Regions from separate parts of the uncultured Chloroflexus sp. genome, predicted to be linked through region 1. Evidence: riboswitches for the same ligand, from Rfam matches in the RefSeq annotation. Region 1 holds a riboswitch; each other region holds the start of a gene.

The links. Region 1 has a riboswitch for S-adenosylmethionine ahead of Q1A00_RS04760 (aminotransferase class I/II-fold pyridoxal phosphate-dependent enzyme). Riboswitches for the same ligand answer to the same signal wherever they lie in the genome.
Region 2: linked by a shared signal. The riboswitch ahead of Q1A00_RS00175 (homocysteine synthase) and the one ahead of Q1A00_RS04760 (aminotransferase class I/II-fold pyridoxal phosphate-dependent enzyme) in region 1 are both predicted to bind S-adenosylmethionine.
Region 3: linked by a shared signal. The riboswitch ahead of mtnA (S-methyl-5-thioribose-1-phosphate isomerase) and the one ahead of Q1A00_RS04760 (aminotransferase class I/II-fold pyridoxal phosphate-dependent enzyme) in region 1 are both predicted to bind S-adenosylmethionine.

What each region holds. Positions count from the first base shown of each region.
Region 1 covers NZ_CALLJH010000009.1:22,582-32,212, forward strand. Annotated here, with positions in the region: gene Q1A00_RS04725 (ABC transporter substrate-binding protein) at 1-237, opposite strand, end outside; gene Q1A00_RS04730 (hypothetical protein) at 256-636, opposite strand; gene Q1A00_RS04735 (YggT family protein) at 633-929, opposite strand; gene Q1A00_RS04740 (hypothetical protein) at 1,222-1,665, shown strand; gene Q1A00_RS04745 (hypothetical protein) at 1,668-1,931, opposite strand; gene map (type I methionyl aminopeptidase) at 2,097-2,873, opposite strand; gene Q1A00_RS04755 (methylenetetrahydrofolate reductase) at 2,934-3,857, opposite strand; gene Q1A00_RS04760 (aminotransferase class I/II-fold pyridoxal phosphate-dependent enzyme) at 3,861-5,057, opposite strand; SAM riboswitch class I at 5,131-5,237, opposite strand; gene Q1A00_RS04765 (class I SAM-dependent methyltransferase) at 5,317-5,901, opposite strand; gene Q1A00_RS04770 (GNAT family N-acetyltransferase) at 6,143-6,691, opposite strand; gene Q1A00_RS04775 (acetyl-CoA C-acyltransferase family protein) at 6,910-8,097, shown strand; gene fabG (3-oxoacyl-[acyl-carrier-protein] reductase) at 8,192-8,935, shown strand; gene Q1A00_RS04785 (hypothetical protein) at 8,954-9,253, opposite strand; gene Q1A00_RS04790 (BTAD domain-containing putative transcriptional regulator) at 9,343-9,631, shown strand, end outside.
Region 2 covers NZ_CALLJH010000001.1:35,966-45,596, forward strand. Annotated here, with positions in the region: gene Q1A00_RS00145 (hypothetical protein) at 298-1,305, shown strand; gene Q1A00_RS00150 (hypothetical protein) at 1,490-1,738, shown strand; gene Q1A00_RS00155 (xanthine dehydrogenase family protein subunit M) at 2,012-2,872, opposite strand; gene Q1A00_RS00160 (molybdopterin cofactor-binding domain-containing protein) at 2,938-5,301, opposite strand; gene Q1A00_RS00165 ((2Fe-2S)-binding protein) at 5,346-5,828, opposite strand; gene Q1A00_RS00170 (carbon monoxide dehydrogenase subunit G) at 6,055-6,837, opposite strand; SAM riboswitch class I at 7,230-7,341, shown strand; gene Q1A00_RS00175 (homocysteine synthase) at 7,451-8,746, shown strand; gene Q1A00_RS00180 (homoserine O-acetyltransferase) at 8,828-9,631, shown strand, end outside.
Region 3 covers NZ_CALLJH010000050.1:34,439-44,069, reverse strand. Annotated here, with positions in the region: gene metK (methionine adenosyltransferase) at 1-853, opposite strand, end outside; gene ahcY (adenosylhomocysteinase) at 976-2,238, opposite strand; gene Q1A00_RS15780 (Gfo/Idh/MocA family oxidoreductase) at 2,259-3,299, opposite strand; gene Q1A00_RS15775 (carbohydrate kinase family protein) at 3,296-4,270, opposite strand; gene Q1A00_RS15770 (hypothetical protein) at 4,316-5,377, opposite strand; gene mtnA (S-methyl-5-thioribose-1-phosphate isomerase) at 5,374-6,417, opposite strand; SAM riboswitch class I at 6,478-6,584, opposite strand; gene hemW (radical SAM family heme chaperone HemW) at 6,753-7,934, opposite strand; gene Q1A00_RS15755 (TrkH family potassium uptake protein) at 7,959-9,335, opposite strand; gene Q1A00_RS15750 (TrkA family potassium uptake protein) at 9,332-9,631, opposite strand, start outside.

The DNA.
Region 1 (9,631 bases):
CGGCTTCGTTGGGTGCAGGTAATAGCTCAACGCACTTTCAGACGGCGCAATTGCCAGCATGGCTGTGCCTTGCACCACCTTTGCCGCTGGCGTTGTCTGGTAGTTGTCTTCTTCCGGCGAACGTAGAACAACTTCAAGACCGGCAGCCTGATACCATCCCTTGCCGATAGCAACGTAAAAGCCAATATGGTTGGTATTTGGTGTCCAATCTAACGCCAGTGTTATCTGCTGTGTCATACGCCTTTCCTGTCAACGTTACGACTCTTCGAGCACTGTTTTCCCTAATCCGCTCAAACGGGCAATCAGCCAGCCGATGGTAAAGACCGGGATCGGCTGGGTGAACGGGATCAGCGCCTCAACTACAGCCTTGTTACGCAACCCGCGCAATCCTAACCGGTCGAGGAGTACCCAACTGATCGGAGCGGCCAGTACATCCAACCCTAGGTCGAGCAGGTCGAGTGCGATTGGTAATGCGATCGGTAGATAATGCATCGTCTCGAAAAAGCCGGCATCAGGGGGGACATTCAGGCTGCGGATGCGCTGCCAGATGAGCCAGAGCGTGATCGCTGCCAGCGTAACGCCAATCAGCATGAAGAAGATAAGCCAAGAGAGTATGGTTAGGAGTTGGTCGGTCACGGTTGCCGTCTCCTTCCCAACCAGACCCAACTCAGTGCGGTGACGCTGATCACCACAATCAGAGTGGCTACCGTCGCGAACTCTACCACGGCGCCAAAGCGCGGTTGATCGCGGTCGATTATTGCCAGCGGCGTAACCAACGGTGCAGTCAGGGTGTAGAGCCACGAAACTGTAGGGCTATCAGGTCGCGCCGCCAGCACCTTGAGCACGAGCCGCGCGATGAGCAACCCGCTGATCGCACCACCAAGGAGGGCGATGCCGTTGCGCAATCTAGCTACGTTCCAAACCTGCATGGTCACTCCTTGAAACTTTTTGCCGAACCTGTTCGTCTGTTGTATGTAAGCGTAATGTAAATGCAATGTGGTGTCTCGCCGTGTTTATCTGCGCTTGCAGCGTTTCTCAGTGGTAGGGTGATTTGGCTCCTGCGGCCGACAACTTCTCAGATACGTTGATATTTCTCAGCGAAATATGACCAGCGACCTATGGCATTGGTAACAGTAGTTTGCTAAACTACCAATACCTACGCTCTCTTCTTCATCGCAGCCACTGGTGACAATTTGGCAGCAACTACGTTGGAGAATTGGTATGATCAAGCCGATGGTGTCGGTTAGCGCAGAGCAGCGTATCACAATCAAGCGGTTTCTCGGCACACAGCGGTTCAACCTCTTTCTGTTGATGGTTGGCATCGAGCTGTGTTTGCTCGTTAGCGTGCTAGGTTGGTTGCTGAGTGCTGCGCCATCACGCACCCCGTTGGCTGCCACACCAGATTTAACGCCGCTAACCCATGAAATCAAGGGCCGGCTCAGTGGTGCGATCCTCGACCCGTTGATTGAAATAAAGCCGGGTGTAGCAATCCGGGCTAGCAACATCCGCGGTTTTCGCTACGAGGGTAGCATCTACTACTATTACGTTGAAGGTGCTGCAAACTACGATCCCCTCTCACGCGGTATTGTCCGGCCCGATCAAGTCGAAATCATGCTGCGCGATGAAAGCGGCGCACAGACGATCGTGCTGTATCGCGTGCATTGAGATTAGCGGCGACGACCTTCTTGCCAATCACCCCAATCGCGTTCTTCAGCCGCCCGGATCGCGCGCCGCTTCAATGCCCGCCGCGATATCGGGATGACATCGTTGAAGATAGCCCAGAGCTGTTCTTCAAGGTGCGGCTGTTTCGCCAAGGCCGCCTCAATTGCGCTCATATCAAGCCCTCGCGCGTGTAATTCGCGGGCAATGGTCTTCGCCCGCTCCTTGTCATCGTTCGCTAAGGCCGCGATCAATTCTTCTTCCGGAGTCATATTCGCTCCTCTGGTAGAGATGCAACGTGAGCAAAGCTGCAAAGGTTGGTGAACGCAAAGCCGCCAAGGATGTTTGGAAACGATCCAAAGCGGTCTTCTACCCCGCCGACAAGATCCTTTGCGTGCTCTGTGACCGTCGTGCCTTTGCGTTGAACATCCCTTAGGCTACGCGGTGAGAATGATTGGCCCCTCGTCAGAGATTGCCAACGTATGCTCAAACTGGGCCGAACGCTTGCCATCGGCGGTGCGTACCGTCCAGCCGTCCCGATCGATCTTGGTCGTTGCTGTACCGGCATTAATCATCGGCTCGATGGTAAAGACCATTCCTGCGACAATCTTCCGCGTCTGGTTGGGATCATCGTAATGCAAAATCGTCGGCTCTTCGTGCAAATTACGGCCCAACCCGTGCCCGGTATACTCGCGCACGACTGAAAAACCATTGGCTTCAGCGTAACGCTGGATCGCCGCTCCAATCGCGCGCAGCGGATTACCTACTCGTGCCTGCTCGATACCTAGTTCGAGACAGCGGCGCGTGACATCGAGTAACCGCTGCGTCTCGTCATCGACCTCGCCGACGGCAAAGGTTTCGCAGGCGTCGCCGATCCAGCCGTTTAGGCGCAGGCCAATGTCAATTCCGACAATGTCGCCTTGGCGTAAGCGGTCGCGCTTGCTGGGAATGCCGTGGCAGATCACATCGTTAATCGAGGCGCAGATCGTGCCGGGGAAGGGTGGGATATAGTTACGCCGTCCGGCAGGGACGTACCCTTTGTACACCGGCTCAGCCCCGTGAGAACGGATAAACTCTTCAGCAATTGCATCGAGTTCAGCCGTGGTCACGCCGGGTCGGATATGCTCACGCAATACGTTGAACGTCTGCCGCACCAGTTGGCCGGCGGCACGCAAGAGTTCTATCTGCGCTGGAGATTTGAGAATGATAGCCATTGATTTGCTCGCTTATCTTCAGACACTAAGGACGATGCAACGCATCGTCCCTCCCATATGTTATAGCACATTCTCTGCAATCGCCGGCGCCGGCGGCCGCGGCAACAAACCGGCCTGCTCGACCACCCGTGGGATTGCTCGAGTCCAATCAACCGACATAATATGGACACCAGCCACCCCTTCGATACTCAGTAATTCATTGACCAGTTCGGCCGCTAGTGCAATGCCTTCAGCTTCGCTGTCAGTGGCGCGCTGCATCCGCTCGATCACTGTATCGGGCATGAGTGTACCGGGCAAGTTATCGCGCAAATAGACTGCCGACTGCGGACGGCGCAAGATCATCACTCCGGCTAGGATGTACGCCTGCTGATGCAGACCAGCGGCGCGCACATCGGCCATCCAGTGTCGAAACCGTGCTACATCAAAGATTAACTGGGTCTGAACAAATTCAGCGCCGGCTTCAATCTTCTTCTCTAGTCGTGCTGCTCGCTCGACGTTAGGGTTAGCGACGCTGCCGATAAAAAAGTGGGGGGCTTCTTTGAGTGGTGTACCCGATTGAAACGTAGCCTGATCGCGCAGGGTCCGCAGCATACGGATCAGTTGAAACGAATTCAGGTCGAGCACATTCTTGGCGTCGGGATGGTCACCGATGCGCGGATGATCGCCGGTCATTGCTAACAGGTTCCGCACCCCAAGCGCCGAAGCGCTCAAGGCATCAGCTTGTAATGCAATCCGGTTGCGGTGCTGGCAGGTCATCTGCATGATCGGCTCGATGCCGAGTTGCTGTAAGATCACGCTGCCGCCCAACGACGACATGCGGGCAATGCCACGCTGGTTGTCGGTCAGATTGACCGCATCAACATAATCGCGAATGTTCGTGGCGAGGGTCTCAAGGTGCGCGCGGGCCGCCCCCTTGGGCGGCGCAATCTCGCCGGTGACCACAATCTGGCCGGCGGCTAGCCGGCGTTGCAGGGTGGAGTGCATAAGCTATTCGTCGGCAAGGGCTTGTTGCAGATCGGCGATCAGGTCGCTCGCATCTTCGATCCCGCATGAGAGCCGGATCAGATTGTCGCGGATGCCCACCGCCAGCCGTTCTTCACTACTCAATTCATAGTAACTCATAAGCGCCGGTTGTTCAACCAGACTTTCCACACCGCCAAAGCTTGGGGCAATGTAAGGCAAGCGCAATCGGTCAACGACTGTCATTGCACTGTGCAGATCGCCGACCACCTCGAATGAGACCACGCCGCCAAACCCGCGCATTTGGGCGCGAGCAATGGCGTGATCGGGGTGATCGGGCAAGCCGGGATAATGCACTTTGGTCACGCGCGGGTGGCGGGCGAGAAATTCGGCCACCGCCTGCCCATTCTGATTGTGCCGCTCCATCCGTAAGGCGAGCGTTTTCAGGCCGCGGCCCAGCAAATAGGCCGCGTGTGGATCGCAGATTCCACCGAGAATGCCTTGCGTCTCGCGCAAGGCGCTGATGATCGACGGACGGCCAATGATAACGCCGGCGAGCAGATCGTTATGACCGGCAAGATATTTGCTACAGCTATGTACGACGAGATCGATGCCGTATGCGAGGGGGTGCATGTTGTAGGGGGTGGCGAAGGTCGCATCGATCACCGTCTTGATCCGGTGTTCGCGGGCAATTGCCGCCACTGCGGCCAGATCGATCACCCGCAGATAGGGGTTGGTCGGCGCTTCGGTAACGATCAAGCGCGTGTGGCCCGGCTCAATCGCGGCGGCGATGGCTGCCGGATCGGCTGCTGCCACCACCGTATGCCTTACCCCGAGGCGGGCTAACATCGTGCTGATAAACTGACGAGTACGGCGATAGCCGTCGTCAGTCAAGATGACATGGCTGCCAGCAGGGAGCATCGCCAACATCACGGTGGTCAACGCATTCATCCCGGAAGCGCAGAGCAATGCTGCTGCCGGAGCATCCGGTGACTCGAGCGCTGCGAGGCGAGCTTCAACGGCGCGCACGGTCGGGTTGCTATACCGGCCATACTCGTCGCGCTCTCGTTCACCCGCCTGAAAGGCGATCAACTCGGCGCTATCGCGGAAGGTATAGGTGGCACTCTGCACAATAGGTGGCGTGATCGCGTCGAACGCGCGCTGACGCGGTTCGCCAGCGTGGACGGCGGCCGTACTGAGGCCGGGAGACTGGTTAGTGGGCATAAAAAAACCTCTCATCGGGGCGACGAGAGATCAGATGACGCGCTTCTGCCGAGGGCGAGAAGACGCCGCTCTCCTCTCATCTGCCAGCTTCGTGCTGCCGGAGTTGCCACCCGTCAGGCGTTGATCCGCCGGGTTGGCGCGGTTTCATCGGGCCGGTCCCTCCACCGCTCTGGATGAGTGCAGCGTTCTGCAATTGAAGCAAGTATAGCAGGAAAGAATGCGGGTTGTCAATTCACAGGAGTGGGATACCGTCCCGCTCTTAGCGCGTGCAATAGTAAATCTCGCCGCTCTCGGCGGTCAACCCCATCCGCAGCGCCGCCTCGTGATCGGGAACCATATCAGTTACTGTTGTGACCGATACGGTAAACCCGGCTTCGCATAACCGATCGATATAATCGCGGCCATACTTACGCACATGATCTTCTTGCCCAAACGCAATCAGTCGTTCCTTTGGTTCAACGATCGTGGGATCTTCAAAGGTTGTTTCAGCCATAATCGGTACCAACAAGATCGCCCAACCGGTTGGCTTGAGTGTGCGCCAAAACTCGCGTATTGCTTTGCGATCATCAGGCACGTGTTCGAGCACATGGCTGCATAAAATAACATCAAAATATTCATCAGGATATTGAATATTGGTAATATCCATTTTGACCATGACGTGGGGATCGAGTAAATCCGCAGTGAGGTAGCCTGCGCCTAACCGGCGCCGGAAGATCGGCTCAAAGCATGGTTCAGGAGCGACATGCAGAACGTTCTTGGGTTGTGCGTCAAAAAGATTGGTTCGTTTGGTGAGGTATAACCATAATAAGCGGTGGCGTTCTAACGAACCGCAATAAATGCACATCGCGCCTTTGCGCTTCGATCTTCCGTAAGGAGCAAATGCACGCGACTCGCGTTGGCAAACGGGGCAGAAGCGACCTGTGCCACGATAACGAGGTTTCTAATCTGCTGGACTCGATTGCGCACACTGCGTAGCGGTCGCTTGATTTCTTCGGGGAGATGGCGTAGCGGGTTCGGCATAACGTATTTCAAGAATATGTTGATTGGGGCGAGACGTGATAGAGTCCCGCCCCCTTATATCACTATCACACGCGCAGGAAGGCTGACATAATCACCACATCATGCAACTCGCCGTTGCGATCAATAGCGTGGCGTGCCAATTGCCCTTCGACAGCGAACCCTAAGCGTGAAAAGATTGCTTGCCCAGCCTTCAGAGCGGCTAGCATTGCTACTGTTACCTTCTGAGCACCTAATTCACGCGCCGCTTCCACAATGGCTTGCGCCATCTGCGTTCCCAACCCGCTCCGACGCCACCCCGGTTTCACGATCAGGCGTAATTCGGCAACGTGGTTTGACCAACCGGGCACACGCCGTGCTGAGGTGTAGGCCACGATCGAACCATCATCGGCCAGTGCAATGATTTGCCGCCAATTCTCGGCGTGCGAGGCGTTAGCCAAGCGAGCAATAATTTCGGGATTGGTGAAATCTTCTTCGAGGTAGAGGAGATCGTCTTTGGGTAAACTTACCCCAAAATCGGCGAGTGCCGCTCGATCGCTTTCGACTAACGGGCGAATTGTCACCTGCCGACCATCTTTTAGTGCTGCATTGCTTATCGCTTCGCTGCGTAGGGCCATGCCCAGCCTCCTGCTGTGTGCTGATAAGGGACAGTTTCATATCGAAGTGCGTGAAATATACCACATGAAGTTACAGCCGGGTTACGCCATGCAACATCTCTTTGAAATGGTCAATTCTTTTCCCTGATTGTGTTATCGAAACTGGTATAATTGTAGCTGTTCCTTGGATTAGTAGCAACCGGCGGAGTCGCCCGGCGATCCGTCGCAAGGAGGTCGTCATGAGCGAAAAGCGCGAGGTCGTTGTGCTCAGTGGCGTGCGCACGGCCATTGGCACATTCGGCGGCAGTCTCAAAGACCATCCCCCGACTGAATTGGCGGCGTTGGTAACCCGCGAGGCAGTGGCGCGGGCTGGCGTACAGCCTGAGGAAATTGGGCATGTTGTCTTTGGCCACGTGATTAATACCGAGCCGCACGATATGTATATGGCTCGCTATGCAGCGGTACGCGGTGGTTTACCGGTCGAAGTGCCGGCGCTGACTCTCAATCGGCTGTGCGGAAGCGGTCTGCAAGCGATTGTTTCGGCGGCGCAGTATATTTTGCTCGGCGATATTGATGCAGCCGTTGCCGGTGGTTCCGAGTGTATGAGTCGCAGTCCGTATAGCCTGCCGGCGATGCGCTTCGGCGCCCGAATGAACGACGCGAAGGCTGTCGATATGATGGTCGGCGCGCTGAACGATCCGTTCGATGATTGCCATATGGGAGTGACTGCCGAGAATGTGGCAGCGAAGTGGGGCATTAGTCGCGAAGATCAAGATCAATTGGCCTACGAGAGTCATATGCGCGCGGCCCGCGCGATCGAAGAGGGGCGCTTTACTGAGCAGATCGTGCCGGTCGAGGTTAAGGTCAAAGGCGGTACTGCGCAGTTCACTATTGATGAAGGCGTGCGCCGCGATACCAGTCTCGATAAGTTAGCCAAGCTGCGCCCAGTGTTCCTCAAGGATGGCACAGTTACCGCTGGCAATGCCTCTAGCATTAATGATGCCGCTGCCGCCGTGGTGTTGATGGATCGGGCCACCGCCGAACAGCGTGGCTATAAGCCAATGGCACGCTTGGTGGGCTACAGCAACGTCGCGGTTGATCCGAAGTATATGGGTATTGGCCCGGTGCCGGCGGTGCGCCGTCTGCTCGAGCGGACTGGTCTGCGGATTGATGATATCGATGTCTTTGAGGTGAACGAAGCCTTCGCCGCCCAAGCCTTGGCCGTGATTCGCGATCTGGGTCTGCCTATGGATCGTACCAATCCTAACGGGAGTGGTATCTCGTTGGGCCATCCGATCGGCGCGACCGGCTGTATCCTGACGGTGAAAGCCATCTATGAGTTGCATCGTGTCGGTGGACGCTATGCGTTGGTGACGATGTGTATCGGTGGTGGACAGGGGATTGCGGCGATCTTCGAGCGTATGTAACTGCGTTACAATTAGGTGCGTTGCGAGCAGACGCCATAGTGTGGGCCGTGGCGTCTGCTCAAGGAACAAAGTGTAAGGTTGGTAGGAGAGAACAATGGGCAAGTTAGCTGGCCGGGTCGCGATTGTGACCGGCGCTTCGCGCGGGATTGGGCGGGCTATTGCGCTGGCATTGGCCGCCGAGGGCGCTAAGGTGGCGGTTAATTACAATAGTAGCGCTGCCGCAGCGCAGGAAGTGGTGGATACGATTCGATCATCTGGTGGTGACGCGATGCCGGTGCAGGCTAATGTGAGCCGAGCTGATGAGGCGCGTATGATGGTGCAGCAGGTGCTCGATCAGTGGGGCCACGTTGATATTTTAGTCAATAATGCCGGTATCACTCGCGACCGCACCTTACGCAAGCTCACCGATGAGGATTGGAGCACCGTGATCCAGAATAACCTCAATAGTGTGTACTACTGCACCACCGCCGTGATGCCGCACATGATCGAGCGCAAATACGGGCGGATCATTAATATCAGCTCGTTTGTCGGGCAAGCCGGTAATTTCGGCCAAGCCAACTACGCCGCGTCAAAGGGCGGTATTATTGCCTTCACCAAGACCGCAGCACTTGAATTAGCGAAACATAATATTACGGTCAACGCGCTGGCACCCGGCTTTACCATCACTGATATGCTGGCCAAAGTGCCCGAACAGGTGCAAGAACAGATCAAAGCCCGCATTCCAATGGGGCGCTTTGGCTTGCCCGAAGAGATTGCTAAGGCCGTCGTGTTCTTGGCTGCCGATGGCGACTACATCACCGGCCAGCAGATTAACGTTAACGGCGGTGTGTATATGTAGCCATCACCTGCGCAAGAACTACGATTTGCGCATGCGTTCGATGATCGATTGAATGTCGCCGACGTAGCCCTGCCACGCCTGCATCATCTCTTGACTCAAGCGTTGTTGGGTGCGAATTGCGTCGGCGACTGCTTGCTCGGTCGAATGGCGCAAACTACGACTGTAGTCCCAGTTTTTCAAGACGATGTCGAAGGCCATGTCTGTACTGGCGGCGAGGAGTTCGTTCCACGCTCGCAACGACTGGAACATTGGATCGGTCAAATCCGGCAGCATTGGCTGGTTGGACGTGGGTTGCTCGCGTTCTTCGTTCGTTGGCATTGTATCTGGCCCTGTGTACAATAGGCAATGTTGAATCTGTCGGTTATGGAAGTGGCAATGCTGTCCATTGCCTAATGATGATCACGGCAATGCAAGGCATTGCACTAACGATCCCTGCCATCCTCATGGTATCACCAGCGGTTACAGATGAGTATAACGAATACCTGTTACGGCCTCGGCTCCTGCCGCCGCCAGCCCCGTTGTACCGTGTCCGTCGGGTACGGGTTGAGCAGCGGCTGGCGGTAGCCCTTGATGCGCCGTTGACTATTGTGGTTGCGCCGCCCGGCAGTGGCAAGACGGTCGCGCTAGCGGCACTCGCTGTTCACGGTGGCTGGCCAGCAGCGTGGTGCCGTGCCGATGCCGCTGATGATCCTCCGC
Region 2 (9,631 bases), on a different contig from region 1:
ATTAAGTATTGAATAAACTGCGTATGTTGGACGCTTCGACCTTGGGGCTGGGTATTCGTAGGCGCGAGACCAATCGGCGAAGCAAGCGCGGCGATCCTACTAGTTTGTCGCCCTCGCTTTGGATGTCTGCTGAAAAATTCATTTAAATCAATGATAATACAAAAACATATGAATAATAAAGTAAATATTGTTATTTTATTAAGAACTTTTCTTTAATAATTTTATTGACACGACGATGATTTTGCTGTATGATGCTAACATCTGTTATTACCTTCTCAAAACATGCGGGGGGTTTGTATGAGATTGCGCTGGCTGCATCTGTTCGCAACAGTAGTGGCGATAATGTTGCTGGCCGTATTGATGCCAACGCCACTCATCAACGCGCAGAACCGAATCTGTTTCAACGAAGTGCCGAATTGTATTGAAGGTCGATTTGCCGAGTACTGGCAGCAGAACGGTGGTCTCCCCGTGTTTGGGTTCCCGATAATGCCTGCGTTCCAGCAAGAGGTAGAAGGTAGGGTGCGGCTGGTGCAAATCTTCGAGCGTAACCGTTTTGAGCTGCATCCAGAAAACGCACGCCCTTACGATGTGTTACTCGGTCGATTGGGTGATGATCTGTTGCAGCGACGCGGTACCCCTTGGCAGAATGAGCCAAAGGCACCAACCACGCAGCAGTCTGGCTGCCGTTACTTTGCTCAGACCCAACATCTGGTGTGTGACGCCTTCTTGCGTTACTGGCAGTCGCATGGGTTGGATTTTGATGGTCAGCGCGGCTTTAGCGAGGCTGAGAGTTTAGCCCTGTTCGGCTTGCCGTTGACCGAAGCGCGGGTCGAGACCAACTCGTCAGGCGATACGGTGCTGACGCAGTGGTTCGAGCGGGCGCGGTTCGAGTTGCATACAAACCTCGGCCCGAATGTGGTGTTGTTGGGGCTATTGGGTCGTGAGGCATTCGGGTCGCAGCCTAGGCCACAACCTACGCCACCGCCAGCGCCGGCTGACCCTTGTGCGGATATTCCGGCGCCGATCAATGGTTCGGTTAAACCGATATGTATAAGAGGCAGTCAGAATTTTGAAGTAAACATCATTGGTTATGGCTTTACTCCCGGTGAGCAGGTTGGGGTCTATGTTACCCAAGTCGCAACCGGTATCGTCATAGGGGTAGATATTGTTGGTGGCAATACCGCTGAAGACGATGGTAGTTACAGTATTGTCCTCTTTGGGCAACTACCGAAAGGGTTATACGCTGTAACGATGGAAGGAGTGCAGTCTCGGCACAAGACCATCGTCTACTTCAAGATTGCGTAGTCATGTCGAGGTGTTCACGCTAGGAATGATGTCCCCCGCATCGTTGACCGGTACGGGGGTGCACGCGCCTTTGGCAGATTTCAAGGCAACAGAGTGTAGCCACTGCAAGGTTACGTTTGATAATGTGCCGAAGGTCTGGATCACTCTCAAAATCGTCACGTGGTTGCTCTAAGTGGTCTCAATCGTGCTCAGCTTCAATGCGCCGTTCATCGCCTATTCCATTGTCTCCATCACCGTATTGCGCATGGACGATGGCGAGCTAATTACAGAATTTGCTAAGGAGATTGGCTTCATCAGCGAGCTTGTGACAGTCTATTGCTTCGACAAAGCGGTGGGTAGTGCTATTCATCGTTCAGGAAGGGGCGTAGCGTGGTCTGACGGTACTGCCAGATCCGTATTGCTCATCGGGCCAGTTGAAACCGGTTCCTTATGATCCGAATAGGTACATAAACTGAAGTGTGGGATACGCCGATGCGATAGGTAGTTCTTGAATGGCGTATCGGAGAGCACGCCCGTGATGGCTCCATACGACGGAGAAAGCGTCTTCCCTCTTTTCCTTCTTGCGCTGAAGAATGCGCGTATCCTAATATGATTGTTCTCTGTTTGTTCGTCAGCGCAGAGTAAGTCAGTACGGTTGGGGGAAGGGTGTAGCGGTTAGGGGGATATGAACCGGAAGGGCGAGTTATAAACCCGCCCTTCCATTGCTCTATCGTGCGCGCTCGATTGCCCTAAGCAAGGCGCGCTTGGTGTAGACCTTGCACATTGCCCGTCGGTACTCTGCGCTGGCGTGGATGTCGCCGAGCATATCCATGCCTTCGCCAGCATGGGCAGCGGCGGCGGCCACGGCATCGGCGCTGCCGTCAGTGCCGATCAGCGCCTGCTCGACGGCAGGCTGACGTTCAGCCTTAGGGCCGGCGCCGGTAATTGCCACGCGGCATGCCGTCACCTGACCATTTTCCATTTTGACATACGCGGCTGCGCCAACAATCGCGTATCGGCTTGCCGGATGGGGGAACTTGGCGTAAGCTGAGCCTTCACCAGCGCCATGGCTATCAAATGTAATGGTAGTGATAATCTCGCCCGGTTCGAGGGCCGTACTGAGCATATCGGTGAAGAAATCAGCCGCGGCGATGGCGCGTGGGCCGTTGGGGCCTTCAACATGGATCTGGGCATCGAGCGCCAACACTACGGCCGGCATATCAGCAGCAGGGTCAGCATGGGCCAGCGAGCCACCGATAGTGCCGCGATTGCGCACCTGAATGTCGCCGATAAGGCCAACCGCGTCGGTCATCGCCGGGCAAGCCTTGGCCAATGCCGTATGATGCTCGATAGCACTCCATGTGGTCATTGCACCGATCTCGACCGTACCATTGACCTTAATCCCGCGCAGTTCGGCCACTTTATTGATATCGATCAACACACTTGGCGATGCAAGGCGCAGTTTCATCGCCGGCAAGAGCGAGTGACCACCGGCTAGGATCTTGGCATCATCGCCGTGCTGCTGCAACAACGTCAGCGCCTCGGCAAGGCTCGTCGGCGCGTAGTAATCGAAAGGAGCTGGAATCATAGCTACTCCCTTATGCGTCATAGCAGGCACAGGCTCAAAGTAGCCCGCGCCTGCGTTGCTTCTCGCTACTTACCGTGAATCGCGTGCCAAATCCGTTCGGGAGTGGCCGGCATTTGCAAATGCTTCACGCCGAACGGTGCCAGCGCATCAATAATCGCGTTCATCACGCACTGCGCCGATGCAATCGTGCCCGCCTCGCCAGCCCCCTTCACGCCGAGCGGATTCACCGGCGACGGTGTAACGGTATGGTCTGTCTCGATATGCGGCACCATTGCGGCCGTCGGCACAGCGTAGTCCATCAGCGTACCGGTGAGCAATTGGCCGTCTTCGCTATAGACAGCCCCCTCGTAGAGTGCCTGTGCCAACCCTTGGGCGATACCACCGTGAATTTGACCTTCCACGATCAGCGGATTGATCTGATTACCGCAGTCATCAACCGCGATATAGCGCAACAGCTTGACATGGCCGGTTTCAGGATCAACCTCAACAATGCTTACATGCGTACCGAAGGGGAAGGTACAGTTCGGCGGATCGTAGTAGCTGGTCTCGTCGAGGAAGGGTTCCATACCGGGTGGCAGGTTATAAGCAACGGCGGCAGCGGCGGCTAACTCGCCAATTGTCTTGCCCTTGTCGGGTGAACCTTTGACATACGCGCGGCCATTCTCAAACACGATGTCAGCCTCGTTGGCTTCCAGCAGGTGAGCGGCCAACTTGCGCGCCTTCTCTTTGATCTTATCGACGCTACGCTTAATCGCCACCCCGCCGACGGCCAGCGAGCGTGAGCCGTAGGTGCCATAGCCGAACGGTGTACCTTGAGTGTCGCCCCACTGCACCTCGACATCCTCGTAAGGCACACCCAACTCGTCAGCCACAATCTGGGCAAAGGTCGTCTCAAGGCCTTGGCCGTGCGGCAGCGAGCCGGTCGTGACCACCACCTTGCCGGTGAGATGGACACGAACATTAGCGCTTTCCCAAAGGCCGGCCCCCCAACCTTGACTGCCCATCCACGCGCTTGGCGCAATGCCGCAGATTTCAACATACGACGAGATACCGATGCCGAGGTAGCGGCCCTGTTTGCGCAATTCCGCTTGCTGCTTGCGGAACTCGGCATAGCCAGCAATTTCTAGCGCCTTGTTCAACGCCGGCTCGTAATTGCCGCTATCGTAGGGCAGCAGACCCAACCCATTATCGTAGGGGAAGTCTTCTGGTTGGATGAAATTCTTGCGCCGCACCTCAGCCGGATCCATCCCGATCTCAGCGGCAAAGCGATCAACCATGCGTTCGATCAGGTAGCTAGCTTCAGGGCGACCGGCACCGCGATACGCATCAACCATTGCCGTATTGGTATACACGCCGGTTACGTGAACGTGCGCTGCCGGAATCTTGTAAGCCCCGGTGACGATCCGACCGTAGAGCGTTGTTGGAATACCGGCAGCGACGGTCGAGAAGTAAGCACCAATATTCGCCCATGTCTTCACGCGCAGGCCGGTAATCTTGCCATCGCGGGTACCGGCCAGCTCGGCCTCGGTAATATGGTCGCGTCCGTGGGTTGAATACTTGTAATTCTCAGAGCGATCCTCAACAAACTTCACCGGTCGGCCCAGCTTGCGCGCGGCCCACATCGTGAAGGCCATATCGTTGTAGCAGAAGATCTTCTGCCCAAAACCACCACCGACGTTCGGCGCAATGCAGCGCAGTTTTGTTTCAGGCACTCCGAAGACGAAGGCAGTTAAGAGCAAACGATGCACGTGCGGCGCCTGCGAGGTCATCCAGACCGTCCATTCGCCAGTCGTGGCATCGTAGCGCGCAATTGAACCGCGCGTCTCCATTGGGGTGGGAATAAGGCGTTGATTGATAATCTCTTCCTTAACCACCACCTCGGCGCTCGCGACTGCCGCGTCCGCCGCTGCCTTATTCCCGCATTCCCACTCAAACACAATATTGTTGGGTGCAGCCTCGTGGATCTGGGGCGCGCCGGGTTCAACCGCTTTGCGGGCATCGACAACTGCTGGTAGCGGTTCGTACTCAACCTCAACCGCATCAGCAGCATCGCGAGCGATATAACGGTTTTCAGCCACCACCATCGCCACTGGATCGCCAACCATTGCCACCTTATCAACGGCCAGCGCGCGCGGAGGTACCGGATTGTTCTTCACCCCTGAAGCCAGCCATGCTGCCGGCATCGGGTTGATATCGAGCATGTCCTTACCGGTGAATACCGCAACTACACCGGGCATTGCCAGTGCTTTACTTGCGTCGATTGACACAATTTTGGCATGAGCATAAGGGCTACGCACCAGCGCAATGTGCAGCATACCGGGCAGCTTGATGTCATCAAGATAATTGCCGTGACCGGTAATCAGCTTGGGGTCTTCGCGGCGCTTCAACGCCCGTCCAACCAGTCGCTCCTTCATCTCGGTAGCGGTCATCCTTGACTCCTCACTAGGTTCGTTGTGAACAAGTGCCGAACGGACTAATCAGCGGCTTGTGCAGCGGCCATCTTCTCGGCGGCATAGCGCACAGCTCGGACAATGTTTTCGTAGCCGGTGCAACGGCAGAGATTGCCTTCGAGGCCGTGGCGAATCTCTTCATCGGTGGGATTGGGGTTGCGCTTGAGTAGATCGGCGGCGGCCATAATCATACCGGGGGTACAGAACCCGCACTGAAGACCGTGCTTCTCCCAGAAACCTTCTTGCAGCGGGTGGAGCTGGCCGTCGTGCGCTAAACCCTCAATGGTGGTAATCTCGGCGCCATCGCACTGAACGGCCAGCGTAGTACACGACTTAACGCTCACGCCGTTGATATGTACGACGCACGCGCCGCATTGGCTGGTATCGCACCCGATATGAGTGCCGGTCAGATTGAGATGCTCACGCAAGTAGTGAACGAGCAGTAGGCGCGGCTCAACCTCACTAGTGTAGCGAACACCGTTGATGGTGACCGTAATCGTTGTCACGCTCCAACCTCCTTGTTGACTGTGAAGTAAACGACATACTATGAAACAGCGACGGGTAATGAAGTGTGGACTAAGGGAAACGTCGCGCACGATGACGATAAACGATCTAATGAAGCGTATTTCTTTGGTGAGAAGGCGACTATCGGTATGCGCGCGCCTTCTCGCTTGCCTCCTCCCCTATGCTCGGGCAGGTTGCCTAATGAGAAGCGAGGAACTGTTGGCCGGGCTAACGGCGCCGACCAAGTAAGTAACCGAGTAAGAATGCGATAATGACCCATGGCACCCACGGACGCTCTTTCAAAAAATCCTCGATAACGCCGAGGGCAACATCTACTTCAGTGAGACCTTCACCGGCAGGAACGTGAATTGTGCGCCGGGCAACGGTTGACTCTTCCGGCTCAGGTGCATGCGCAGCAGGTTTGGGATTGGGCGCGGCAGCCGGCTCAGGGGTAACGGGAGCAGATGGTGGCGCGGCAGCCGGCTCAGGGGTAGCGGGTGGTGATACTGAGGTAGCAGATGTTGCAGGTGTGGCCGACTCGGATTCAGCCGTGGGTGAAGAAATACCACTGCGCCGTGCCTCAATCTGCGCGGCAAGCGCCTTAAGGCTCTGGGAAATCAGCGTCTTGGCTGCACCATCAAGGAGACGTTGGCCAACACTAGCGATAGTTCCACCAACGTGTGCCTCACCACCGTAGTCGAGAATCGTCTGTCCGTTTTCTTCACGGAGCTGAATGCTGCCCGATCCTTTCAGAAAGCCATTACTACCTTTCCCGTCGACGTGAATGTCATACGACTCAGGCGCGTGAATGTTATCAATCTTTACGCGACCGCTGTACACGCCGCGCACTGCTTGCAGGCCGATCTTCAATGTGCTCTCATATTCGTTTTCGCCAACTTGCTCAAGTCGCTGACAACCGGGAATGGTGCGGGCTAACACTTCTGGATCATTCAGCGCAGACCACACTTCCTCACGACTAGCTGCAAAGATGTAATTGCCGGCGATCTTCACACTAACTCCTTGCTGCCCGGTTCACAGATATTGAGCCGGGCAACCTCTGTAAAAAGACGAGTATACCTATACCTTAATACACGCCATGCTCTGTCCTGCCGAACTAGGAGAGCTTGCTTTACACTGGTAGTATACTCGAGATAATTTTATGCGCGTCTAGTTATGGGTTCCATATCTATCTTACTCAGCAGCACAAGCTTTGTCAAGGCAATGTGCAGGTCGAGTTGGTTGCAGTGCGCATTGGGCAGCTATCACCGATTCCGTAGGGACGAGGAACGAAAACGGGGCAAAATTCCTTGCCCAGATACTTGACAAAGGCGAGTTGCATAATTTATATTATCCGCAACGCATTGGTGTAGGCGACACCGACACGCACCTCAACAACATACACGCACTCATCCAGAGCGGTGGAGGGACCGGCCCGTTGAAACCGCAGCAACCCTCGCATGCGTCGCCGCGTGCGAACGGTGCTAATTCCGGCAGAAGTGTTCTGGAAGATGAGCGACGTGGCAGCGCGGCTTGCCGCAATGATTTCACGCCCTCATCGCACGTTGAGGGCGTTTTTGTTGCCTGCAATTTGGCTCACTTTGATAAATGTTTGAGGAGGTTGTTCATGTCCGATGCTCCGCGCTTCACCGGTTTCGAGACGCTCGCCTTGCATGCCGGTCAGACCCCTGATCCGGTTACCGGATCACGGGCGGTGCCGATCTATGCCACCACATCGTATCAGTTCAAGGACACCGATCATGCGGCGCGTCTGTTCAACTTGCAGGAATTTGGTAATATCTACACGCGCATCATGAACCCGACCACCGACGTGTTCGAGCAGCGCATGGCGGCGCTCGAAGGTGGAGTTGGCGCGTTGGCATTGGCGTCAGGGCAAGCCGCCGAGACGCTAGCTATTCTCAATCTAGCCGGCAGTGGGGACAATATCGTTGCTTCGTCAGATTTGTACGGCGGCACGTATAACCTCTTCCGCCACACCTTACCAAAGCTCGGCATTACCACCCGTTTTGTCGATGCGCGCGATTACGACGGTTTTGCGGCTGCTATTGACGATCGCACTAAAGCCTTTTTCCTCGAATTGGTTGGAAATCCGCGGCTCGACGTGCTCGATCTGGAACGGATCGCGGCCATCGCCCACGAGCGCGGCGTGCCGGTGATAGTTGATGCGACAACGGTGACGCCATATCTGTGGCAGCCGATCCAGCACGGCGCCGATATTGTCATCCACTCGGCGACGAAGTATATCGGTGGGCACGGCACCGCCATTGGCGGGATTATCGTTGATAGTGGCAAGTTCGACTGGGCAGCCAGTGGCCGGTTCCCTGAATTTACCAGCCCTGATCCGAGCTACCACGGGTTGGTTTACACACAGACGTTTGGTCAATTAGCGTATATTATCAAAGCGCGGGTGCAGGGCTTGCGTGACATCGGCGCGGCGCTCAGTCCATTTAATAGCTTCCTCTTTTTGCAAGGGTTAGAGACGCTGCCGTTACGGATGGAGCGGCATAGCAAGAATGCGTTGGCTGTCGCTCAGTACCTTAGCGAACATCCGAAGGTGGCATGGGTGAACTACCCCGGTCTGCCGAGCCATCCGAGCTATGCGCTGGCGCAGAAGTATTTGCCCCGCGGCCAGAGCGGGATCGTCGGCTTTGGCTTGAAAGGCGGACGAGTGGCTGGCCGTACCTTCATCGAGCGGCTACGCCTCTTCTCGCATCTGGCAAACATCGGTGACGCTAAGAGCCTTGCTATCCATCCGGCCACGACGACCCACAGCCAGTTGACGCCGGAAGAGCAGCGGCTGACTGGCGTGACCGACGATTATGTGCGGCTCTCGATTGGTCTTGAGACGATCGACGACATTTTGGCCGATCTCGATCAAGCGCTGGCCGGGACGCCGTCATAATACACAGCGGGCATCGCGGCGACAACGGTGTCGCCGCTGTTGCCGGCTGCCCGGCTTCCTTGCAGTCAGGAGAAGATGTTGATGGAAGCTTTCGTTCATGCGCCAACCCCAGAGGGGGTTGGCTATGTGCGCACCCAGCGCATGCATTGGACAACACCGCTGACGTTGGTGAGTGGTGCAACGCTGGCACCGTTGACGCTGGCTTACGAGACATACGGTGAGCTAGCCCCTGATCGCTCGAATGCGATCTTGATCCTCCACGCCTTGTCAGGTGATGCGCACGCTGCCGGCTACCATAGCCCCGCTGACCGTAAACCGGGCTGGTGGGACGGAATGATCGGGCCGGGACGCGCATTCGACACCAACCGCTATTTTGTCATCTGCTCAAACGTGATCGGCGGTTGTCGTGGTTCAACCGGTCCCTCAAGCCCACACCCGGCTGATGGTAAGCCTTACGGATCGCGCTTTCCCATCATCACGATTGAAGATATGGTGCATGCTCAGCGGCGTCTCATCGATGCGTTGGGCATCGAGACATTGCTGGCGGTGGCCGGTGGTTCAATGGGCGGGTTTCAAGCGTTAGCATGGGCAGTGGAATATCCGCAACGGGTGCGCGGAGCGATCCTGCTAGCAACTAGCGCTCGCTCAAGTGCGCAAACAGTGGCGTGGAATTACATTGGCCGGCGCGCGATTATGGCTGATCCACGCTGGCAAGGCGGCGACTATTACGATGGCGAACCGCCGCGCGACGGTCTGGCAGTGGCGCGTATGCTTGGCCATATCACCTATCTGTGCGAAGAGAAGCTGGAGCAACGCTTTGGTCGGCGTGGTGATCCCGGTACGCTCGATCTTGGGCCGCACTTTGCGATTGAACACTATCTCGAA
Region 3 (9,631 bases), on a different contig from region 1:
CTTTGCCGCTGAACGCACCACCACCGTGGCGGGCAACACCGCCGTAAGTGTCAACGATGATTTTGCGACCGGTGAGGCCACTGTCGCCCATGGGGCCGCCGATTACGAAGCGACCGGTTGGGTTGATAAAGATTTTGGTCTGTGAGTCGAGCCACGCTTCTGGGACTTCGGTTTTGATCACGTGCTCGATCAGATCAGCTCGAATCTGCTCTTGGGTAATTTCAGGCGCGTGCTGGCTGCTGATCAGGACGGTATCGACGCGCACCGGTTTGCCGAAACTGTATTCAACCGTGACTTGCGATTTGGCGTCGGGGCGCAGGTAGGGCAGGGTGCCGTCTTTCCGCACGCGCTCGAGTCGGCGGATGAGCCGGTGCGCGAGGGCAATGCTCGCCGGCATCAGTTCAGGCGTTTCGTCGCAGGCAAAGCCGAACATCATGCCCTGATCGCCAGCGCCCACCGCTTCCACGTCGTCTTGCATGGCGCCAATCTTGGCTTCTAACGCCTTATCTACACCAAGAGCAATATCGGGCGATTGGCCATGGATAGCGACCATCACGCCGCAGGTGTCGGCATCGAAGCCGTATTCGGCATTGGTGTAACCAATCTCTTTCACCGTGCGGCGCACGATCTCTTCGATTGGGATGTAGCCGCGCTCGTAGGTCACTTCACCCAACACGACGATTAACCCAGTGGTGGTGGCCGTCTCGACCGCAACCCGTGCTTTTGGATCATGGCTGAGGAAAGCATCGAGGATGGCATCGCTGATCTGGTCGCACATCTTGTCGGGGTGCCCCTCGCTCACGCTTTCGCTGGTGAAGTAGAAGCGTGGCGAGTTCATGAAGGTGTTTGCCATAGTCAACCTCTGCTACTGTACAAATCCTCACGATTTGTGTTGGTCGGCACCGCACCGGCACGGGCCGACCGGTCGGATGCGGGCGCACGACCGTGGGTAGGGCGCACGGTCGTGTACTCCTACTAGGTTCCTTCTTGCCACGAATTCAGGTACGCCTCTTGTTCGGCGGTCAAGGTGTCAATCGTGATCCCCATTGCCGCCAATTTCAACGCTGCAATTTCGCGATCCAGCTCTTTGGGCAATGCATGTACGCCTACCGGTAGTTTGCCTTGGTTGCGCAGTAAGAACTCGCTGGCTAAGGCTTGATTGGCGAAGCTCATATCCATCACCGCACTTGGATGCCCCTCGGCGCTCGCTAGGTTGATCAAGCGGCCTTCGCCAAGCAGATTGATCGCTCGCCCGTCGCGCAAAATGTACTGATCAACAAAAGCGCGGGGCTGACGCTTCTCAACGCTCATCGCTTCGAGGGCCGGGATGTTGATTTCGACGTTAAAGTGGCCGCTGTTCGCGATCACGCAGCCGTCTTTCATCACGGCAAAGGCGTTGCTGTCGATCACGTGCTTGTTGCCGGTGGCAGTGACGATGAAATCAGCCACTGCTGCTGCCTGCTCCATTGGCATGACCCGGAAGCCGTCCATCACCGCTTCGAGCGCCTTCACCGGGTCGATTTCGGTGACGATCACGTTTGCGCCGAGGCCACGCGCACGTTCGGCAATACCACGCGAGCACCAGCCGTAGCCAGCGACCACGAACGTTTTGCCGGCAAGCAGGATGTTGGTAGCGCGGATGATGCCGTCAAGGGTGCTTTGCCCGGTGCCGTAGCGGTTGTCGAACATGTGCTTGGTATCACTGTCGTTGACCGCAATCACCGGGAAGGGCAACACGCCCTGCTTGGCCATTGCCTTGAGCCGGATGACGCCGGTAGTCGTCTCTTCGGTGCTGCCGACCATGTGCGGGATCAGGTCGGGCCGATCTTTCAGCACACCGGTCACCAAATCGGCGCCGTCGTCCATCGTCAGTTGCGGATTGTGGTCGAGCGCGGCGCGGATATGGCTGTAGTAGACCTCGTTGCTCTCACCTTTGATGGCAAAGACTGGAATCTCTTCATAGGCAACCAGCGCTGCGGCAACGTCATCTTGGGTGCTCAGCGGATTTGAAGCAACGAGCACAATATCGGCGCCGCCGGCGGCCAGTGTGCGCATCAGATTGGCGGTCTCGGTGGTGACGTGCAGACAGGCGCTAATGCGCAGGCCAGCCAATGGTCGCTCGCGGGCAAAGCGCTCGCGGATCAAGCGCAGCACCGGCATCTCTTTCTCGGCCCACTCGATGCGCTTGCGGCCCTGTTCAGCGAGGCTGAGGTCTTTTACGTCGTAACTGGCAGTCATACGGTGTAATCGCTCCTTTGCTAGGATGTCGTGAGCGTTCCTACCGGCCACTCCGGTACGAACGCTGATGCACGAATAACGGAATGGGTTGCTGTGTGGGCGCTGGTAAACAGCGCCTCCATCGCGGCGAGATTGTCGAGTGACTCGGTGAGCGGCATGGCGCCGATAGCGGGAATGGGTTCACCGGCGGCAGCGAGCCGCGCGAAGCCTTCCGCCTCCAACTGAAAGTGGTCGGCAGGCGGAATGGTGATTGTTTCGACAGTAACGTGGCGACCGCCACGGGCCACAGCGATGCTCGTCGCCTGTTCGGAGGTCGGGTTAAACGGACGTTCAAGATGGATCCAGCCAGCGTCGCCAATAATCTCAACCCGCTGGTTCCACGCGCTGCGGAAGCTGCACGTGATAGTGGCATGGCGATCACCATCAAAGCGCAGCAGACCGCTGAGACTGAAATCGATAGGCGCACCGTTGACAAAGGCGCTCGCTGTGCGTGGTTGTGAACCGAAGACCATACGGGCATAGCTCAGCGGGTAGCAGCCGATGTCGTAAAGCGCACCGCCGCCTAAGTCGGCATTGAGCCGAATATTTGTTGTATCGTCGAGCAGGAAGCCAAAACTGCCACGTACCTGCTGTACCTCGCCGATAACGCCATCAGCCAACAAGCGTTGCACGGTGATCGTCTGGGGATGGAAGCGGTACATAAACCCTTCCATCAACAGCCGTCGATTAGCCTGCGCCGCAGCCACCATCGCCAACCCATCGGCCAGCGTCGTCGCCATTGGCTTTTCGCAGAGCACGTGCTTACCGGCCTGCAACGCCGCAATTGACCATTCGGCGTGCAGGCTATTGGGCAACGCAAGATAGACTGCCTCAACTTCCGGATCGGCTAGCAGCGCGGTGTAATTGCTATACGCGCGCGGAATGCCGAAGTCGGCGGCGAACGCCGTGGCGCGCTCGCCATCGCGGGCCGCAATTGCCACCACCTGTTCAGTCGCTGAAGCAGTAAGCGCGCCGGCAAAGCGGCGGGCAATCCGGCCAGCGCTAAGAATGCCCCACTTCATGCCGCCTCCTGCAGCGAGAAGACGTCGAGCGGCAAATCGTGGCCAAACGCAGCGCGGTACCGGTTGGCAAACTGGCTCAGTGTAAAGCGATGCTCTTGGCAACCGCGCTCTTCAATCGCGTAGGCAGCGCAGAGCGCGGCAATCCGGCCGGTCATTTCCAGCGGCAAGCCGCGTGCCAACCCAAACGCAATCCCGGCCAAATACGCATCACCGGCGCCGGTCGGATCGCGTACCTCGGTAACGGGGGCGATTGGAATCTGGGCAGCGAGTTGACCATCAACATAGATCTGCGAACCATCAACTCCGCGTGTTACCACCGTAATCGGCGCTTGGCCGATCAATTCGGGTTCGCTAATCCCAAGGCACTTCGCCATCATGCCAAACTCATAGTCGTTACTAATCAACACTCGCGCCCCTTTCAAGCCAACTTCCAGCAAGTCAGGGTCAAGGCGGGGCGTCTGCTTGCCCGGATCGAAAATATAGGGCACCCCCATCTGCTGGCATTCGCGGGCGAACCGGCGCATCGCGTCGGGGTTGGTCGGTGAAATCAGCACCAAATCATCAGCCGTCAAGCCGCGGTCCAAGAGGGAATTGTGGTGATCGTGTCCCATAGCGCCAGCGTAGAACGCGACAATCTGATTATTGGCCTGATCGGTATTAATAAAGCAAGAGGAGGTAAACTCGTGCTCGATGATCGTAATCCCGCTCGTGTCTACGCCTCGATCTTCAAGCCACTCGCGATAGGCGCCGAAATCGTGGCCGGCGGCGCCGACGATGAGTGGTCGTTCGCCGAGCAGCGCCAAATTATAGGCAATATTCCCGGCGACGCCGCCGCGCAACTTGCGCATCGAGTCGACCAAAAAACTGACCGAGATAATATGCGCTTTGTCGCTCAGCATAAAATCCTTAAAGTAGCCGGGAAAATCCATAATGTAATCGAAGGCAAGCGAGCCGGTGACCACGATCTTCACGGTACGTACTCCTCTACATACCCCGCGATGAGCGGGAGACCAATGTTATATCTCGGTAAAACCAACCGCTTGTTGGACTAACTGCGCCGTCTCGGCGCAGAGCTGTAAGGCTTGTTCGGCTTGGGCCGGGTTAAGGTAGGCTAGGCTACCAGTGAACGAAATAAACGATTGGCGCTGCACCACTGCCGTATCAACGCCGGTGGTTGCGGCGATCTGCCGCATCGCCTGCAACGTCTGATCGCGCAGCTCGCTACTCTGCGCGTTGGCGAGCAGGCGCGCTTCCGCCGGCACCACGCCCCAAGCCATGCATCCGCCATCGGCAAGAAATTCGGCGAGCGGCGTCGCGGCAGCCAGCAGCGGTTGCAGGTGGTCAGCTAGATGACAGCCGATCACATCAACCGGCAGATGCAACACCTCTGCCCACTGCACCCCGCCGCTCAGAAAGAGACCGCGGCGGCTCGGCAGATCGGCCAGCAACCGGTTGAGCAGATCGAGTCCATCCTCCCACGTGAGCGGGCAGAGCGGCGTTGACAGCGCATCGAGGAACGGCTCTTCGATCATGGCCAGCCGACGCAGGGCATAACCCTGCACCTGTTCGTGCTGCCATGCGACGCGCAAGCTGCACAGATAGAGCAGTAGCTCGCGCCATTCCGGTTCGTAGGCCAGTGGCCGGTCGTGGTTATCAGTCAGCGCCAAGCTGAGACTCACCGGGCCGATCGTTTCGTATTTAAGCAACAGCGGTTGCCGTTCTTCGGTATTGAGCCGGCGCAAGACTTCTTCCAGCACTGTTACTGCCGGGCCGCTCAGTGCAGCAAACTGAGCATCGCCGCGAAGGTAGGCGAGGCCGACTTGCGCGGCATCACGTTCGAGGGTTTCGTGCTCAACCGCTAGCCGGTCGCGTTCAACATCGATCTGCACGCCGGGCAACCCCTGCGCCGCCAGCGCAAACGGTGTCTCGGCCAGCGTGCGCGGCGGCGGCAACGGCCATGCCGGCGTTTGCGGCAGATACTGGCAGATCAACTGGGCAACCATTGCCGGATTGTTATGCGGCAACCCGCCGCGCAGCAGGGGCCGGCAAGCCGGTTGAAATGCGCCAAAGCCACTCATGATCCGCTCGCAAGGTGTCGGAGAGCATCGATGAACGGTGGCTGCACCACGCCGCGTTCAGTAATAATGGCCGTTACTAGCTCGTGCGGTGTTACGTCGAACGCTGGATGGGCAGCCTGAACGCCGTGCGGTGCAATGGCGACGCCGGCAATATGGGTTACTTCGGCGGGATCGCGCTCCTCAATCGGTATCTCAGCGCCGCTGGCGGTAGCGAGGTCAATCGTGGAGGAGGGGGCGGCGACGTAAAAGGGGATGTTGTGATAACGAGCCAAGACGGCTAACCCGTAGGTGCCAATCTTGTTAGCAACATCGCCATTGGCGGCGATGCGGTCAGCGCCGACGATCACGCAATCAACGAGGCCGCGTTGCATCATGAAAGCAGCCATATTGTCGGTAATCAAGGTTTGCGAAATGCCGGCCTGCAACAGTTCCCACGCCGTCAGGCGCGCACCTTGCAAGAAGGGGCGGGTCTCATCAACAAAGACGTGGATCGGGCGGCCTTGGGCGAAGGCAGTGCGGATCGGCGCCAGCGCGGTGCCGTAGCCGGCAGTGGCGAGGCCACCGGCGTTGCAGTGGGTGAGCACGTGGCCACGAGGTGGGATCAGCGGCGCACCGTGATCACCGATGGCGTGGCACATCGCGAGGTCTTCGGCGTAAATAGCTTCAGCTTCAGCGAGTAGCGCCGCCTTGATCGCGTCTGCTCCTTCTGCCGCAACCGCCTCGGCCCGGCGCAGCATGCGCGTCGTTGCCCATGCCAAGTTCACTGCGGTCGGGCGTTGAGCGTCGAGGGTTGCCTTCGCTTGCTGCAGCTCGGTGAGCAGCGCCTCTGGAGTAGCAGCCCTGCTCTGGCGGGCAACCAATGCCATCCCGTAGGCAGCAGTGCAACCGATCGCCGGCGCGCCGCGCACTTGCATGCTGCGAATCGCATGGGCGACGTGGGCTAACTCGGTGCAATGCACCACTTCAAACGTGTGCGGCAGCTTGCGCTGGTCGATCAGGCGAACGGTATCATCTTCCCACCAGACAGTGCGGAGTTCCATAGGCGTTGCAATAAGATGGAGCCACTCGCGCGGCGAGAGGCTCCGATAATCACGTCGTTCCTCTCATCTTCCGGCCAATGTTGTCCATTGCCGCTGGATTTGGCACCTTCCCTGACGGGGGTTGCCGGGCGTCATCGGGCCAGTCCCTCAGCCCATCTCGATGAGCATCTGAAGTTCGCCGACGCACCATGGCGCAAGCGAACGTTGTGCGCGATTATAACACGATTGTGAGGCTGCGGCAAATAGCTGTGTCAAGCGAGAAATTGCTTGCCTATGACCCTCTTTTGCTGAGCAGTGGTTGGTATGCAGAGGCATTGTGCGCTAGCGCGATGCTATCACACAAAGTGAGCGAATACTTTATTCCCTACCATCCGCCCACGCTCGGTCAACCGTACCCGCTCGCTCTCGATTGTGATCAACCCCTGTGCGCTTAGGTCGGCCAGTGTCGTACCATAGATGTCGGTTAACGCTTGACCAACCCGGGCCGCGAAGTGGCTGAAGCTGACACCGATATCGAGCCGCAACCCCATGAACATCGTCTCAGCAGCGAGATCGGCCTTGGTGAGCGGGATGGTCTCGGCGATTGGGCGGCGTCCGGCCTGTACCGCAGCGAGGTAACCATCGATCGGGCGCAGATTGGCGTACCGTTGTGGGAAGACGTGACCGTGCGCGCCAGCGCCGGCGGCGAGGTAGTCGCTGTTGAGCCAGTAGGCGAGATTGTGCTGGCAGGCCAGTGTGGGTGGGGCATCAGGTCGGTCAGCGGGGTGGGAACGAACCCAATTTGAAATCTCGTAGTGACGGTAGCCCGCGTTGCCAAGCAGCTCCATCGCTAACTCGTACATCGCGCCGGTCAGATCGTCATCAGGTACGCGCAAGCGCCCCGCCGTTACTTGCGCATAGAGCGGCGTGCTCTCTTCCAGAATCAGCGAGTAGAGTGCGAAGTGATCGACATCCCACGTTATCACCTCTTGCAAGGTGGCCCGCCATTCAGCCAAGTCTTGTCCGGGCAGGCCAAAGATAAAGTCAAGGTTGATCGACTCAAATCCCACTCGCCGAGCATCTTCATAGCTAGCGCGTGCCTCAGCAGCGGTGTGGATGCGTCCGAGCATGCGCAAGGTTGGATCGTGCAGACTTTGCACGCCCATGCTCAGCCGGTTGATGCCCAGCACGCGCAGATCGCGCAGGTAATCGCGCCCCAACACCGTGCCGGGGTTGGCTTCGAGCGAGATTTCGGCCTGCTCTAAGGGCACAATTGCTGCTGCCGCCTGCAAGATGCGCTCGATCTGGGCCGGTGTGAGCATACTCGGTGTGCCGCCGCCGAAGAAGATGCTCGGTCGTAACGCCGCTGCTTCAGCAGAGATCGGCAATGGTGGGAGATACTCGCGCAGCATGGCTAGCTCGGCGCAGAGCGCATCAACATACGCCGCAATCCGATGCTCTAGGTTGGCGTAGGTGTTAAAATCGCAGTACGAGCAGCGACGATGGCAAAATGGAATATGAAGGTAAAGATGGCGCATGTGGTGATGTTCTCGGTGAGTATATTACCCGATCAGAATCTGCTCTTCTGGATAGATCACGTGTTGCGGCGACGTATTTGGTCGAGCGATGGCGCTGATGATCGTAAGAGCGCCTAATCTGCCCCAAAACATCACCGCAATGATCACCAACTGACCGATGGGATTAAGTTCGTCAGTCAATCCCAATGATAGCCCACACGTGGCAAAAGCTGACACAACTTCAAAGACGGCACGGTCGAGCGTGGTATCGTGGGTTGTCACAATGAGCCACGTGGCGAGCAGCACGACAAAGAGCGAAATCGTCAACACTGCAGCCGCACGCCGCACCATACCGGTCGCGAGACTACGTCCACTAAACTGCGCAGTGGGTAGGCCACGGGCATAGCTCCAGAGCGAAATAGAGAGCACAGCAAAGGTGCCGGTCGTAATGCCGCCGCCCATCGAGGCGGGCGCACAGCCAATGAACATCAGCGTGATCAACAGCAGTTGACTGCCCGGCGTCAGTTCCTCAAAATTGGCAATGCCAGAAAAGCCAGCCGTGCGAGCTGAAATTGATTGGAAGGTCGTGACAATGATTTGGCGAGCGAGGGGTTCGTTGTGCAGAGCACCATCGGTATCAAACCCTTCGCTGAGCCAGAGACCAACTGACCCACCAACGACGAGGATCGTGACTACGAGCAGGGTAATACGGGTATGCAATGAGAATTTGTGTCCTTGGAAATACGAAGTCAAATCGGCGACTACTGGAATACCGAGACCACCTAAAAAGATCAAAGCCCCCATCACAAAGAGGGTCACACTATCGCGGGGGAGGCCATCTGCAAAGCCGGGAGTGCCGATGAAGAGATCAAAGCCGGCGTTACAAAATGCCGAGACCGAATGAAACAGTGCATAAAACAGCGCCTGCCCTTCACTGAGGCGCGGATCGGTACGCCAGTGCAAATACAACATCGCCGCGCCAATGGCCTCGATCGTGATGACGGTAATCAGCACCCGTTTCGTAAGGCTTAAAATTGCTGCTGGCGAAAGAAGACCGAGCGAATCGCTCAGCGCCAGCCGGTCGGTAAAGCTGATCCGCCGGCCAAGGAGACGAAAAATAATCACGGCGACGACCATAAAGCCGACACCGCCGATTTGGATCAGCAGCATCAGCAGAATCTGCCCGATGAATGAAAGGTCTTGTACCGGTGTAATAATCGATAAGCCGGTGACGCTCAGCGCAGAGGTGGCCGTGAAGAGCGCCTCCATGAAGGATAATGGTCGGGTACTGCTGAGCGGTATTAAGAGCAACCCGGTGCCGATTGCTATCGACAGAGCTAAACCGCCGACGAGTCTGAGTGGCGGCGGGATGGGTCTGCGCCGTAAGCGGTTAAGGGAACGGCTAGTAGGAAGTGAGATCATGACGATAAATCGCAGAACGTACTGATATTCGCATCAGAGCCGATAATGAGCATCCGGTCGTCACGGCGAAAGACATAGTCTGGCGGTGGGGTGACGAGCATTTTGTTGTCGCTTTGCTTCACTGCCAAGACATTGATCCCGTAGCGCCGGCGCAACCCGCTTTGCATCAACGTTTGCCCCACCAGCGGCGCTGGCACTTTGACTTCTGCTACGCTGAAGCCGTGTCCAAGGTTTAGGTGTTCAAGCAGGTGCGGTTCCGAAAGTTGCCACGCCAGCCGGGCGCCGGCTTCGTGTTC